Regions from separate parts of the Marinobacter apostichopi genome, predicted to be linked through region 2. Evidence: predicted binding sites of a transcription regulator. Region 2 holds the regulator's gene; the other holds the start of a gene.

Region 1 (7,633 bases), 160 kb from region 2:
ACTTCAGGGTCCTGAGCTTCCCGGCCTTTGCGGTCTTCCACGGCCTTGATCGCTTGAGAGATACGGCGGGCGTTACGGTGAACGGACCGGGGCACCCAGTCGCCCTTACGGATTTCATCCACCATGGCGCCACGGATGCGGATTCCGGCATAGGTTTCGAAGGTAGCGCCTTTTGCGGAACTATAGCGTTGGGCAGCCTCAAGCAGGCCAATCATGCCGGCCTGCATAAGGTCTTCCAACTGCACTGAGGCCGGCAGTCGGGCCATCAGGTGCAGCGCTATTTTCTTGACCAGCGGGGCCTGCTCTTCAATGAGACGGGCCTGACCCGAGGCGCCGGCCTGCTGGTAGATTCCCAGGTTATTCGTCAATGTCATGCATCCGGTGTTGTTTTGACTGGATCAGATTCAGACTTCGACGAGCCGCTCCACAAAAAACTCGAGATGTCCCCGAGGAGAGGAAGGTAGCGGCCAGCTGTCTACTTTATCCGCCAGGGCCTTGATTGCCAGTGAGGCCTTGGCGCGGGGGTAGGCGTCCAGCACAGCGCGCTGGCGCTGCACCGATTTCTTGACGGCCTCGTCGTAGGGCACCATGCCCACGTACTGCAGGGCAACATCAAGGAAACGTTCGGTGACCCGGGTCAGTTTATCGAACAGGTGACGTCCTTCCTGTTCGTTGCGCACCTGGTTCGCCAGAATGCGGAAACGGTTGGTGCCGTACTCCCGGTTCATCAGCTTGATGAGAGCGTAAGCATCCGTAATAGAGGTAGGTTCGTCGCATACCACGAACAGCAACTCCTGGGACGCGCGGAGGAAGCTGACGACTGACTCGGAAATGCCGGCGGCGGTATCAACGATCAACACGTCAATCTGATCACTCAATTCACTGAAAGCGTTGATCAGGCCCGCGTGTTCCATGGGGCTCAGGTGGGTCATACGCTGGGTGCCGGATGAGGCCGGGACGATTTTGATGCCACCAGGGCCGTTCACCAGTACGTCCTTCAGGTCACATTCGCCTGAGAGCACATCCGAGATATTGCGATTGGAGGTAATGCCGAGCAGCACGTCGATGTTGGCCAAACCCAGGTCGGCATCCAGAATCACCACGCGACGGCCTTTCTGTGCGAGGGCGATACCGAGGTTGACCGACACGTTACTCTTGCCGACCCCACCCTTTCCACCAGATACCGCAATCACCTGTACCGGATTTGCTCTGCTCATGTTGAATCTTGTCTCTCGCCAGTTTCGTCGAAGGCTCGTCTTACTAAACAGCGCCCGTTTTGCACGCCGGATACTCCATCATCCGATACAGGTGTCACAATACTCAAGCCCCTTCAGCCACCGATTGCTCTTGCTGAATGCTTTTTAACCGCTCCACACCCAACCGAACCAGCGGAACGGCCTCTGCGTGATGCAGGTCCTCAGGGATTTTTTGACCATCCGTGTAATAGGCCACCGGCAACCCGGTTTCCATGACAAACCCCAGAGACTCGCCCAGGGTAAGGGCTTCGTCAATCTTGGTCATCACGCAGCCCGCAAGATTTGCCATCTTATAGCAATGCCAAACGGATTTCATGATGCGTGGCTGACTGGTGGCGGATACCACCAGATGAGTGCGAATGTTGTGATGGCTTTGCGCCAACTCCGACAGCTGCTCTTCGTAGCCTTTATCTGAGCTGGTCAGTCCTGCGGTATCGATCAGCACCATGTGGCGGTCGGACAATTCGTCGAGAATGGAATCCAGCGAGTGGCTTTCGTCAACGACCCGCACCGGTACATTGAGGATGCGCCCGAACACGAACAGCTGCTCGTGGGCCGCCACCCGGTAACGATCAGTGGTCACCAGCGCCAGTGAATCGGCGCCGTGACGAAGCACGTAGCGTGCCGCCAGCTTACCAATGGTTGTGGTCTTGCCGGAGCCGGTGGGACCTACCAGAGCGTAGGCGCCGCCCTCGTCCAACCATTCCTCACGGGCCGTGCGCACGCCGGTGACGAGCATCTTCAGGGACTGCTTCCAGCCCTCGTCGAGCCGGCCGCCTTTATGCCGACGTGACAGAGACGCCGCCAGATCGCTGCTCAACCCAAACTCCTGCAAACGTTCCGCCAGTCGCTGCTGAACGGCATTGCTGGCAGGTTTGGCAGGCTCAGCCGCCCGACCATGCATCAAATCCCGTAAGGAGCTGATTTCGGCTCGCATCTGGGCCAGTTCATCTGAATAGCCGGAAGTGCCGCCGTTTGACCGGGCAATCGGCTCCTCGGAATCGGCCATGGCCGCGTCGCTCAGCTCGGCGAACGATGCGCCAGCATAGCCGGCACCCGCCTGCGCCCGTTTCTCGCGGACGTCACGAATGCGATCCCGAGACCGCCCCAGCTCGTCTTCCAGGCGACGGTGCTGGTCGGCCTGCATTTCCGCCAACCGCGATCCGTTGGTGGCGGTTTCGGCCTGCTCGCCCAGACGCTGGCGCGCCATATTCTCGTCGTAGTCCAGTGCCGTCACGATTTCGACGCCGCCATCGACACGGCGATTGGAAAGAATCACGGCATCCGGGCCCATCTGCTCACTGACCTGCTTCAGCGCCTCTGACATGCTTTGCGCAAAAAACCGTTTTACTTTCATGCTGCCTCATCCTCCACCGGCACCGCCGCCTGGGCGTTGTCCGTATTGGGGTCCGTGTGCTTACTGGCCAACGGACGCCACGATAGTGATCTGTTTGTTATCCGGGATTTCCTGGTACGAAAGCACGTGCAAACGCTCGACTCCGTAACTCGCAAACCGCGCCAGAACCGGCCGAAGCGGCCCTGAGACCAGCAGGATGGCGGGCTTCCCAAGCATTTCCTGGCGCTGCACGCTTTCCTGGAGGGAGCGCTGCAGTTTTTCCACCATGTTCGGCTCGAGAACCAACCCAATGTCATCCTGACCGCCGGATTGTTGACTCTGTTGAACAGACTTCAGCAATAACTGTTCCAGATCTGGATCCAGGGTAATAACCGGTATCTCTGCCTCGTTGCCACAGATGCTCTGAACGATCATGCGACGCAGGGACTGTCGGGCTGCTGTGGTCAGCAGTTTCGGGTCCTGGCTCTTCGGATGCACGTTGACCATGGCCTCGGCAATGGAGCGCATGTCCCGGATCGGCACCTCTTCTTTCAGCAGGTTTTGCAGCACTTTCAGCAACAGACTGATGGACATCGTAGTCGGCACCAGTTCCTCGGCCAGCTTGGGCGACACTTTCTCCAACTGGTCCAGCCACTTCTGAACTTCCTCGTGACCCAGCAGTTCATGGGCGTGTTTCTGCAGCACCTGATTGAGATGGGTTGCCACCACAGTGCTGGCATCCACCACGGTATAACCCAGAGTCTGGGCCTGGTCTTTCTTGTCCGACTCGATCCAGCTGGCATCCAGACCAAAGGCGGGATCTTTACCTTCAATGCCTTCGATCTTGCCGAACACCTGACCCGGGTCGATGGCCAACTCCCGCTCCGGGTGGATTTCGGCCTCGGCAATGGTGACGCCCATCAAGGTGATTCGATAAACGTTGGGCATCAGGTCCAGGTTGTCGCGAATGTGAACCGACGGCATCAGGAAGCCCAGATCCTGGGACAGCTTTTTGCGCACGCCCTTGATCCGGCTCAGCAGCTGACCACCCTGGGATTTGTCGACCAGGGGGATCAGCCGGTAGCCGACTTCCAAACCAACAATGTCGACCGTGGCCACGTCGTCCCAGCCCAGCTCTTTGGTCTCACTTGGCGCTGGCAACTCGCGGCCATGATCACCATCCCCGCCCGAGGGCAGTTCGCCGCCGGCTGGCCGAGGCATGCCACCGGAACCACCACGCACCGGGAAGGCTCCGTCTTCCTCGACGGTTTGGCGATCGTGCTTCCAGATATACCAGGCTGCGCCGGCGGCAAGACTGCCGAGACCCAGGAAGGCAACGTGGGGCATACCTGGAATCAGGCCCAGGATAATCAGGATTGTAGCGGCAATGGCCAGGGCCTTGGGCGCACTGAACATCTGACTCAGGATTTGCCCACCCATGTCCTGGCTGGAGGTTACCCGGGTCACCATGATGGCAGCGGAGGTAGAGAGCAGCAGCGACGGGATCTGGGCGACCAGGCCATCACCGATGGTCAGCAGGGCGTAACGCTCCACTGCCAACCCGAAGGTCAGATCGTGTTGCAGCATACCGATGGCAACACCACCGATGATGTTGATGGCCAGAATCAGCAGGCCGGCAACCGCATCGCCTTTCACGAATTTGGAAGCACCGTCCATGGAACCGTAGAAGTCGGCTTCCTGAGCAATTTCCGAGCGGCGGTGCTTGGCTTCGTCCTGATTGATCAGGCCGGCGTTCAGGTCGGCATCGATCGCCATCTGCTTGCCGGGCATGGCGTCCAGAGTAAAGCGGGCGCTGACTTCCGAGACCCGGCCGGCACCTTTGGTCACCACCAGGAAGTTGATGATCATCAGGATGGCGAACACCACCAGACCGACCGCGTAGTTGCCGCCGATCAGCACTTCACCAAAGGACTCGATGACCTTACCGGCAGCGTCGCCACCCTCGTGCCCTTCCAACAGTACGATCCGGGTTGAGGCCACGTTCAGGGCCAGCCGCAACAGTGTTGCTACCAGCAGTACGGTCGGGAAAGACGCGAACTCCATTGGACGCATCGCGTAGACACACACCAGCAGGATCACAATGGACAGGGTGATGTTGAAGGTAAAGAAGACGTCCAGAAGGAATGCCGGCATGGGCAGGATCATCATGCCCAGCAGCCCCATCAGCATGACCGGGACACCGAGGTTTCCCCGCGTCAGGGATTTGACGTTATTAAGGACTAAAGCTCTGTCCATGCCGGATACTTCTCCGATTGGCTGTGCGTGACCGCGTGCTCAGGGTCGAAAACCTGACGCAAAGGCGTCGTTTCAGAGAGGTGTGGCAAGATCCGTACCACTCCTTACTCAATTTCCATGAGCTTTCCGAGAGTGTCGCCTGACGTACCCGCCCAGATGCGGTATCCTTGCGCCATTTGAACGCGCCGCAAATCCATTTAAGACAAACCAGACTCACAGGTGACCCATGCCAATTCACGAGGTTAAACATCCCCTGATCCAGCACAAACTCGGCCTTATGCGCCGGTCGGACATCAGCACCAAGAATTTCCGTGAGCTGGCACAAGAAGTTGGCGCCCTGCTGACTTACGAAGCGACAAAAGATTTCAATCTGCAGGAAAAGACCATCGAAGGCTGGGCCGGACCGGTCAAGGTTGAGCAGATCCACGGCAAGAAGATCACCATTGTTCCGATCCTGCGTGCTGGCCTCGGCATGCTGGACGGTGTTCTGAGCCTGATCCCGGTCGCGCGGGTGAGTGTGGTCGGCCAGATCCGTAACGAGGAAACCCTGGAAGCCAGCACCTACCTGGAAAAGCTGGTCGGCGAACTGGACCAGCGTATGGCCCTGATCGTGGACCCGATGCTCGCCACCGGTGGCTCAATGATTTCGACCATCGACCTGCTGAAGAAAGCCGGCAGCACCGAAATCCGTGCCCTGATCCTGGTTGCGGCGCCTGAGGGTGTTGAGAAGGTACTGGAAGCGCACCCGGACGTATCCATCTACACCGCATCTGTGGACGAGCGCCTGAACGAGAAAGGCTACATCCTGCCGGGTCTGGGCGATGCCGGTGACAAGATCTTCGGCACCAAGCAGAAGGACGTCTGAGCATGCAAGAACACACTAACGAACCGGCCTGGAAACAGGCACTAGCCGGTTCCCAGATGCTGCTGGTGGCTTTCGGCGCCCTGGTGCTGATGCCACTGATCACAGGGCTGGACCCGAACGTCGCCCTGTTCACCGCCGGCATGGGCACCATCGTGTTTCATATTGTCACTGGCGGCCAGATTCCGATCTTCCTGGCGTCGTCCTTTGCCTTCATTGCGCCGGTCATTGCCTCCAAGGGCCGATTCGGCATGGAAGAGACCCTGGGCGGCTTGATGGCAGCCGGCATTCTGTACATCTTCCTGAGCGGCTTGGTTCGCCTGCGCGGCACCGGCTTTGTACGCGCTTTGCTGCCGCCCGTAGTCATCGGCCCGGTTATCATGACCATCGGCCTCGGCTTGGCGCCGGTTGCCGTACACATGGCTTCCGGCCGCACCGGCGACGGTTCCAGCCAGCTGATCCCTTACGATACCGCTATCTGGATCGCGATGATTTCCCTGGGCGTGACCATCATCATGTCTGTTTGGGCGAAGGGCATCTTCCGCCTGATCCCGATCATGTTTGGTGTCATCACCGGCTACGTACTGTCTGCCTTTGCTGGCATCGTCGACACTACGCCCATCCAGGAAGCGCCCTGGCTGGCGGTACCGAACTTCGTTGCGCCTGAATTCAGCTGGGGTGCCATCCTGTTCATGATTCCGGTGGCCATCGCCCCGGCCATTGAGCACATCGGCGACGTTCTGGCCATTGGCAACGTCACCCGCAAGAACTTCCTGGAAAAGCCGGGCCTGCACCGCACACTTCTGGGCGACGGCCTGGCCACCAGCGCCGCAGCGGCCCTGGGTGGACCACCCAACACCACCTACTCGGAAGTTACCGGTGCAGTCATGCTGACCAAGAACTTCAACCCGCGGGTTATGTGGTGGGCCGCCGTAGTTGCCATCGTGCTGGCGTTCGTTGGCAAGTTTGGCGCCGCCCTGCAAACCATTCCGGTGCCGGTTATGGGCGGCATCCTGTGCCTGCTGTTCGGCTCCATCGCGGTGGTCGGCCTGAACACCCTGATCCGCCACCAGGTGGATCTGTCCCAGTCCCGTAACCTGGTGATCGTGGGCGTGACCCTGGTATTCGGTATTGGCGGCATGGTGCTGGGCCACCTGGAAGGCATTGCCCTTTGTGCGGTCGCAGCCATCATCCTGAACCTGATCCTGCCCGGCAGCCGCGAGGCTTGGGGCAAAGCGGTGTATGAGCAGCAAGCCGACTGATAGCTCCGGCATCAGTTTCACCGCCCTCTATACCGGTGCCGTCTGGCACCGGTATGGTCTCTCCGACGACATCCTCGCCACTGAACAGGGCCGCTGGCTCTTCCACCTGATGACCCCGTTCGAATCCGCCAGCAAGGCGGCCATCGGCGGCAATATCCGAACCTTCCTGCTGCAACGCCATTTAATCATGGACCACCTGATTGATCAGGCAATTCACGACACCGGCACAACTCAGGTTCTGGAAATAGCCTGCGGCATGTCCCCCAGAGGACTTAGATTGCGGCAACGGCATCCCCTGATGCACATGGTGGAAGCCGACCTTCCCGACATGGCCGGACGAAAAGCGATGCGGCTTCTGGCGGCGGGCCGCCTGGGCGACCATCATCAGGTTACGCCCATCGATATCCTGGCCGACCACGGCGAATACCAGATCGAAAAAGTCATTGATCGCGTGTTCGACAACGCCAAACCGGTGATCATCGTCACCGAGGGCCTGACCAGCTACTTCTCACTGGATGTCATCAGCGACTTCTGGCGCCGCCTGGCGAAGGTCATGGCTGATCGCCCCGGTTCGCTCTACCTTACCGAAAGCTACTACCGCCCCACGCAACCCTTGCTGAACGGCACCCTCAAGGCACTGGGCGCCCTCCTCGGCACCGCC
Region 2 (7,633 bases):
CGCGTAAAATATCGTGGCGAGGCCAAGAAAAGACATAAAGCCAACCACATCGGTAACCGTTGTCAGAATAACGCTGCCTGCTAACGCCGGGTCAATGTTGCGTGATTTCAGGAACAGCGGTAACACCGTTCCCACCAGCGCCGCAGCCACCAGGTTAATGATCAATGCCGCTGCTATGATGGCGCCAATGAGTATGTCCTGGAACCAGGTAGCGGCTGCCGTAGCAACGACCAGTGCCCAGAATACACCATTGAGGGCGCCAGACATGAATTCCCGATTCAGCAGCCAGCCCACATTGGCTCCGCTTATCTGGCCTACGGCCATGCCTCGAATCACCAGAGTCAGGGTCTGACTACCGGCGATGCCACCCATGCTCGCCACAATAGGCATCAGAACGGCCAGTGCCACCACCTTGGTGATGGTTTCTTCAAACAGGCCAATAACCCCTGAGGCAATGAAAGCGGTGATCAGGTTAATGCCAAGCCATACTGCCCGACGACGCGTGGTTTTCCAGACCGGTGCAAAGGTGTCTTCGTCTTCATCGAGACCAGCCATACTCATCAGCGAGTGATCGGCGTCTTCACGAATAACATCGACCACGTCATCGATGGTGATCCGGCCCAGCAGTCTGCCGTCTTCGTTCACCACCGGTGCCGAGATCAGGTCGTAGCGCTCGAACAGGGTGGCTACCTTGGTGTCGGACAGGGTGACCGGGATGGGTTCGATGTCGGTGTCCATCACTTCCCGCACCGTGGATGCCGGGTTGGATACCAGCATCTTGGTGATCGGCAACATGCCGATAAACTCGTCCCGTCGGCTGACCACAATCAGACTGTCGGTCATGGGGGGCAGCGAACGGTGTCGGCGCAGGTAGCGCAGTACAACGTCGATACTGATGTCCGGACGCACCGTGATGGTGTCGGTGTTCATCAGGCCGCCGGCCGTGTCTTCCGGATAGGAAAGCACTTCCTCGACGCGCTGGCGATCCTGCTCGTCCATGGTGTCCAGGACTTCCTGGATCACTGTATCCGGCAGCTGCTGGAGCAAGTCAGCGAGATCGTCTGACTCAAAATCCTCGATAATATCCGCCAGTTCCTGGGCGTTTAGCTGGCTCAGGAAGTAGCCACGAATATCGTCGCTGAGATACTGGAGAACTTCCCCTTCCAGCTGCTTATCAACCAGATTCCAGAGCAGGGCGCGCTGACGGGGAGGGGAAGACTCCAGCAGGTGGGCGATATCACTGGGGCTAAGGCCGCCATTCAGAATTCGGGCAACCTGTTTCAGGGCACCACTGTCCAGGGCCTCGCTCAGGGAGCGGAGCCTTTGGCGGGCCTGGCTTTTTTCCAGAATATCGGTCATGGATCACCCACAGTCAGAAAACGCCTGTATTATAGCGGAGTTAGGGCGTATAGGTCAGGAAGAGTTGTAGGTGAATCCCGCAGAGAACAACGCAGAAGGGTAGAGGGAAGAATGAGACAACGGAAGGCTATTCGCCCTCGCCAAAATAGTCGTTGATCAACGTTGTCAGTGCTTCGATGGCGGCCTCTTCGTCCGGCCCGTCGGCAATCAGTTCCACGTCTGTGCCCTGGCTGGCCGCCAGCATCATTACCTGCATGATGTTCTTGGCGTCCACATCCCGACCCTTGCCGTTGATTCGTACGCTGCTGTCGAACTCTGAGGCCGTGGCAACCAGCTTGGCGGTTGCCCGGGCATGCAGTCCCAGTTTGTTGATGATGGTGATGGGGCGACGAATCATGATGGGCTCAGATCTCTCCGCGAGTTTGCAGATGCGGTAGTTCGGTGTGCCGGACCTGAACATTGGTGTAGCTGTTACGGAAATGCGCGCAAAGCTGTTCGCTGACGTATACCGAGCGGTGCTGGCCGCCGGTGCATCCGATGGAAATGGTCATGTAGCTGCGATTGCTGTCGGCGAAAGAGGGCAGCCAGGATTCCAGAAAGGCTATCAGGTCATCAATCATCTTGCGGCTGGCCGGTTCTTTCTCCAGAAAGTCGATTACCGGCTGGTCAGTGCCGACGAATTTGCGCAAGCTGGTGTCCCAGTAGGGGTTAGGCAAGCAGCGGACGTCGAAGACGTAGTCGGAATCCAGCGGAACCCCGTGCTTGAACCCGAACGACTGGAACAGTAGCGCCAACTCCTGGTCTTTCCGGCCAACCACGCGCTGCTTCACCATATCCCGCAACTCGTACATGGACATGCCGGTGGTGTTCACATATAGGTCGGACAGCTTGGACAAAGGCTCCAGCAGTTTCTTTTCGTTGGTGATGGCCTCACGAAGCGAGGTCTTGTCATCGCTCAGGGGGTGCTTGCGCCGGGTGGCGTGGAAGCGCTGGAGCAGTGACTGTTCGTCGGCATCGAGAAAAATGACCTCAACGGTGACACCGGTGTTCTGAAGCTGGCGGTAAATGTCTTCAAAGTTGGCCAGCTCGGCAGAGAGGTTGCGGGCGTCGATGCTGACTGCCATCTTACTGAGACGCCCAGGCGAGCTCTTGGTGGTTGCCTCATGGGTGAGCGGGAACAGCAGGCCAATGGGAAGATTATCGATGCAGTAGTAACCGAGGTCCTCAAGGACGTGCAGTGCCGTACTCTTACCGGAGCCGGACCTGCCACTTACGATAATCAGTTTCATACGCTCACACTCTCCAATACCGTCTCCAGAATTTGGCTTACTCGGTCGCCGCCGTCATACGCTTGTATAGTGTTGCGGCATCCTCGCACTGGCGAAGCCGGTCGCAGAATGCGCGTTCATTGAATTTTTCCGCCAACTGGCTCAGCAGTTCCAGATGCTCGCTGGTGGCCTCTTTGGGCACGACCAGGGCAAACACCAGATCGACAGGTTGGTTGTCGATGGCATCAAACTCAATGCTCTCTTCCAGCGTCAGCAAAACGCCCACCACATGATCAAGCCCTTCCAGCCGACAGTGGGGAATGGCAATGCCTTGGCCAATGCCGGTGCTGCCCAGACGCTCCCGCCCAATCAGATTATTGAAAATCTGAGTCTCGCTGAGAGTGCCGTTATGCTGGTGAATCTGTTCGGCGATGAATTCCAACACCCGCTTTTTACTGGAAGCGGGGACCCGGCACTGGGTCAGCTCTGGCGCAAGAATGTTATCGATGGTTAAGGATGTGTCGCTCATGAATCGACTGCAATTCCGTAAAAAAAAGGCTGCGGCAGGTTAACCTTGCCGCAGCGCGATGAGATGACATGCACGATAACTGGCGTCTAGCGACCGCCGTTGCCGTGCATCCGGTCTACATTCTTTTCCTTGTGCTTGAGGATCTGGCGGTCCAGTTTGTCAATCAGCCCGTCGATGGCCGCATACATGTCCTCGTTTTCTGCCTTTGCGTGTATATCACCACCAACCACGTGCAACGTCGCTTCTGCCATTTGACGAACTTTCTCCACTTGCAAAGTGACCTGGCAATTACTGATGTGGTCAAAGTGGCGTTCAAGTTTCTCAAATTTTTCCGAGACGTAATCCTTCAGTGCGGGAGTCAGTTCTACGTGGTGGCCTGAAATGTTGAGTTGCATAGGCGTCTCCTGTTGTCATCGTGCCGGCCCAGACGGGTCGGGCTGAGGGCTGGCGCGCACTGCGCCGCCAAAGTTTGGTCTGGGGGAGCCCCCTGTGAGGGCAGGGCTCTCCTAAACCAGTCTTTTTCGCTCATTCGAGGGTGGAATATGCATGGCCTCCCGGTACTTGGCTACCGTCCGCCGCGCCACCTTGATTCCTTGATCCCCTAGCATGGCCGCAATTTTGCTATCGCTCAACGGCTTTTTCGGCGTTTCCGCTGCGATCAGTTTCTTGATCATTGCACGGATAGCGGTCGATGAACATTCCCCGCCTTCATCCGTACTGACATGACTCGAGAAAAAATACTTCAGCTCAAAGATGCCCCGGGGCGTATGCATGTATTTTTGTGTCGTGACCCGGGAAATGGTCGACTCGTGCATCTCCACCGCCTGCGCAATATCCGACAGGATCAAGGGTTTCATGGCTTCTTCACCGTGATCCAGAAAGCCCTGCTGGTGTTCAACGATTCGGGTAGCCACCTTAAGCAAGGTTTCGTTACGGCTTTGCAGGCTCTTGATAAACCATTTGGCTTCCTGCAGCTGATCACGCAGGTAGGTGTTGTCGGCACTGCTGTCTGCGCGCCTTATAAGAGAAGCATAGCCTGCATTGACGCGGATGCGTGGTGCAATTTCAGGATTTAACTCAACTCGCCACCGGCCGTTGTGTTTGCGCACGATGACATCCGGAATCACGTAATCAGGCTCGGCGCGATCGATCACGTCTCCGGGCCGTGGGTTCAGGCCAGTGATGAGGGCCAGAACCTCCCGCAATTGATCTTCTTTGAGCCGGCTGCGCCGCAGTAATTGCGCGTAGTCGCGGTTACCCAGCAGATTGATGTAGTGGGTGATCACCAGTCGGGCCTGGGACAGCCAGGGTGTTTCTGGCGGTAACTGGTTCAGCTGGATCAGCAGGCATTCCTGCAAGTCACGGGCAAAAACGCCGGGGGGGTCGAAATGCTGCAGGCGGTGCAGCACCGCTTCAACCTCGTCCAGTTCAACCGGGTCTTCATCCGCATCATCTTGCAGCCCGGCGTGGATGTCCTCAGGTGGGCTGGTCAGGTAACCCCGTTCGTCCACGGCATCCATCAGGGCATGGGCAATGGCCTGGTCCCGCTCGCTCAACGGAGTCAGGTTCAGCTGCCACTCAAGGTGGTCCTGCAGGGTTTCCGTGGGTGAGTTGCGGGTCTCGAAATCGTGATCGTTTTCGTCGTCATTGCGCGCGGAGGTCGCCGGCGCTGACTGATAGATATCGTCCCACGCGGTGTCGACCGGCAGATCGTCGGGGATGGTATCCGGAATCTCATTCTCCGATGACCAGTCGGGCCCGTTTTCGGACTCGTCCCAGTCCGGGGTGGTCTCTGGAGCCGGTTCCGAGGCTGTTTCGCTGGCTGGCTCGTCGTGACTGTTGCTGTCGTCGGTCGACTGGGATTCCGCCTGGTCGTCGTCCTCGGAGGTTTCCAGCATGGGATTGGATTCCAGCGCCTGCTGAATTTCCTGCTGAAGATCCAGGGTGGATAGCTGCAGAAGCCGGATCGCCTGTTGCAGCTGGGGTGTCATGGTCAGACTTTGACCCAGCTTTAACTGTAAGGAGGCTTTCATAACCATGGTTCAGGATCCGTCACTCGTCAGCACTCTGCGTTGCGGTCTGTTCAATAAAAAAGTCGTTATGTGGCCGTCACTTGCCGACATCCCAAAAGAGCCTAGCAAGTTCTTTGCCGAGTTTACTTGCTCAAAGTCACCAACACAATCGGATGCTTGGCGTCACAGTCTGAATTCATTGCCCAGGTAGACTTCTTTCACCTGCTGGTTGGCCAGGATGGTTTCAGAATTTCCGGACGCAATAATGTGACCACCGGAGACAATGTAGGCGGTCTCACAAATGTCCAGGGTTTCCCGCACGTTGTGGTCGGTGATCAGCACACCGATGCCCTTGTCCCGGAGGTGGCGGATGATGTGCTTGATATCGCTCACCGAGATCGGGTCGACCCCGGCAAAGGGTTCGTCCAGCAGGATAAACGCGGGCTCCATGGCCAGGGCGCGGGCGATCTCGACACGACGGCGTTCACCGCCGGACAGGGCCATACCCACGCTGTCGCGAATGTGGGTAATGTGAAACTCTTCAAGAAGCTCTTCCAGCTTGTTTACCCGTTCGGTCCGGCTCAAGCCCTTGCGGGTCTCCAGGATGGCCATGATGTTGTCACGAACGGTCAGTTTGCGAAACACCGAGGCTTCCTGGGGCAGGTATCCGATACCCTTGCGGGCGCGGCCATGCATCGGCAGTGGTGTGATGTCCTGGCTGTCGATAGTGATGCGGCCCCGATCAGCAGGCACCAGCCCGACAATCATGTAAAAGCAGGTGGTCTTGCCGGCCCCGTTGGGACCGAGAAGACCAACGATTTCGCCGCTGCGGATCTCCAGCGAAACGTCAATCACCACCTTTTTGTGTTTGTAGCTTTTTGCCAGGTTACTGGCTCTGAGAACTGCCATCGGATCCCTGTTTGCTTTTGGTACTGCGTGGCTGGATGACCATTTCGACACGGCCGCTACCAGTATTCGTGTCGCCACCCTGCGCGGTTACAACCCGGCGGACGGTATCATAATGAATGACGTCGCCCCGGAACAGGTTGCCATTCTGCTCAATGATGGCATCCCTTTCAAAGGTCAGTTGGTCTTCGCTGGCGGACCAGGTGATGTTGAGGGCACGGGCGTCGGTTTCACCCTCGCCGTCCCGGGTTGGCTGCTGGTAGCGGGCCGGCTGGCCGGAGGCCTCAATGCGGCTCAGGCCATTGGCATCCCGGAACAGCACCACGCGCTCTGCGTCGAGCCGGGTTTTTCCCTGCACTAGCTGGACGTCTCCGGTGTAGGTGGCTATGCCCTTGGTGTCGTCCAATCGGGCGTTATCGGCGCTCACGGTGATCGGGGCGTCGGAATCCAGGTTGAACGCGGTGGCAGGCCCGCTGACGGTCAGTGCCAGCGTGACAGCCAGCAGCGTGAGACATCGGTTATTGACCAGTTTCATAGCGTCCTTCCACCTGAGATTTAAGTTCGAGGGTTCGGTCGTCAATCCAGGCTTTCATGCCTTTCGCCCGGGTGACGCCAATTTGATCGGTGATGGTAACCGGTGCGTCGGTGTACACGGTGCCCTGGTCGTTATCCAGGGTCAGGCTGGTGGTTGTCATCGTGGCTTTGCGTTCGCCAATGGTCCGGATAACCCGCACGTGGTCGGTCAGATAAAGCACACCTTCATTTTGCAACAGGCTGCCATTCTCCGACTCGACAATCCAGGGTTCCGTTTCTGGCTGACCGAAGAGCTTGGCGCGGGGTTCTTTCATGGTGGCTACATTGCCTTCCTCGAACTGTTCGATTCGAGGGCTGGTGAACTGGATTTTCAGGTCGCCGTTTTCGTCATAGGACGTGTACTGGCCATTGACGACAAAGCCATCGGGTTCGGCCTTGCCTCGAAGTTTCGCTGCATCGTCTTGAATCCTGGTGGGTTCGTCACTGCGCCATAACAGAAACAGTGTTGCGGCAATCGTGCCGCCGAGGGCCAGGGTGCGCAGCCACGGACGGTCTGATAGCGTAAGCAGCGCGATCAGGCCGTCTTTGGTCTCGCCATTGTTGTTGCTGCGCTGATCCTTGGAACTGGCACTCATGTGTCGGGCTCCAGATAGCTCGCTAGGGCGGCGCCGAGCTTACCCTGAGCCGTCAGCAACAAATCACTGACTTCACGCACGGCGCCGCTGCCACCGGCGGCCTGGGTGCAATAGTCGGCGTGTTCGCGTACCAGCCAATAGCCGTTGGGCACGGTCAAGCCAAGCCCGGCAAAACGGATGGCCGGCAGGTCTGGCAGGTCGTCGCCCATGTAGGCGATTGCATCGGCGGGCAGGTCCATGGCGCTGAGCAGTTCCTGCAGCGCGACGCGTTTATCCTCGCGACCCTGCATCAGGTGGGGAATGCCCAGATCCCGCATCCGTTTTTCGGTGAGGGGCGACTTTCGGCCGGTGATCACGGCGACATCGATGCCCGCCGCCATTAGCTGTTTC

Evidence for each region. Region 2 encodes sigma-54, which starts transcription at its own class of promoters, with help from an activator protein. Its sites were predicted from a motif close to ANTGGCATNNANNTTGCTNT; they were not measured.
Region 1: the regulator sigma-54 is predicted to act here: its motif matches at 4,931-4,950, upstream of flhA (flagellar biosynthesis protein FlhA).

What each region holds. Positions count from the first base shown of each region.
Region 1 is NZ_AP028070.1:2,471,832-2,479,464, forward strand. It holds gene QUE89_RS11335 (RNA polymerase sigma factor FliA) at 1-374, opposite strand, end outside; gene QUE89_RS11340 (MinD/ParA family protein) at 405-1,217, opposite strand; gene flhF (flagellar biosynthesis GTPase FlhF) at 1,321-2,613, opposite strand; gene flhA (flagellar biosynthesis protein FlhA) at 2,674-4,848, opposite strand; gene upp (uracil phosphoribosyltransferase) at 5,075-5,713, shown strand; gene QUE89_RS11360 (uracil-xanthine permease family protein) at 5,716-6,972, shown strand; gene QUE89_RS11365 (class I SAM-dependent methyltransferase) at 6,953-7,633, shown strand, end outside.
Region 2 is NZ_AP028070.1:2,630,989-2,638,621, reverse strand. It holds gene mgtE (magnesium transporter) at 1-1,359, opposite strand, end outside; gene QUE89_RS12120 (HPr family phosphocarrier protein) at 1,487-1,756, opposite strand; gene rapZ (RNase adapter RapZ) at 1,764-2,648, opposite strand; gene ptsN (PTS IIA-like nitrogen regulatory protein PtsN) at 2,686-3,156, opposite strand; gene hpf (ribosome hibernation promoting factor) at 3,243-3,551, opposite strand; gene QUE89_RS12100 (RNA polymerase factor sigma-54) at 3,663-5,189, opposite strand; gene lptB (LPS export ABC transporter ATP-binding protein) at 5,352-6,077, opposite strand; gene lptA (lipopolysaccharide transport periplasmic protein LptA) at 6,055-6,609, opposite strand; gene lptC (LPS export ABC transporter periplasmic protein LptC) at 6,593-7,243, opposite strand; gene QUE89_RS12080 (KdsC family phosphatase) at 7,240-7,633, opposite strand, start outside.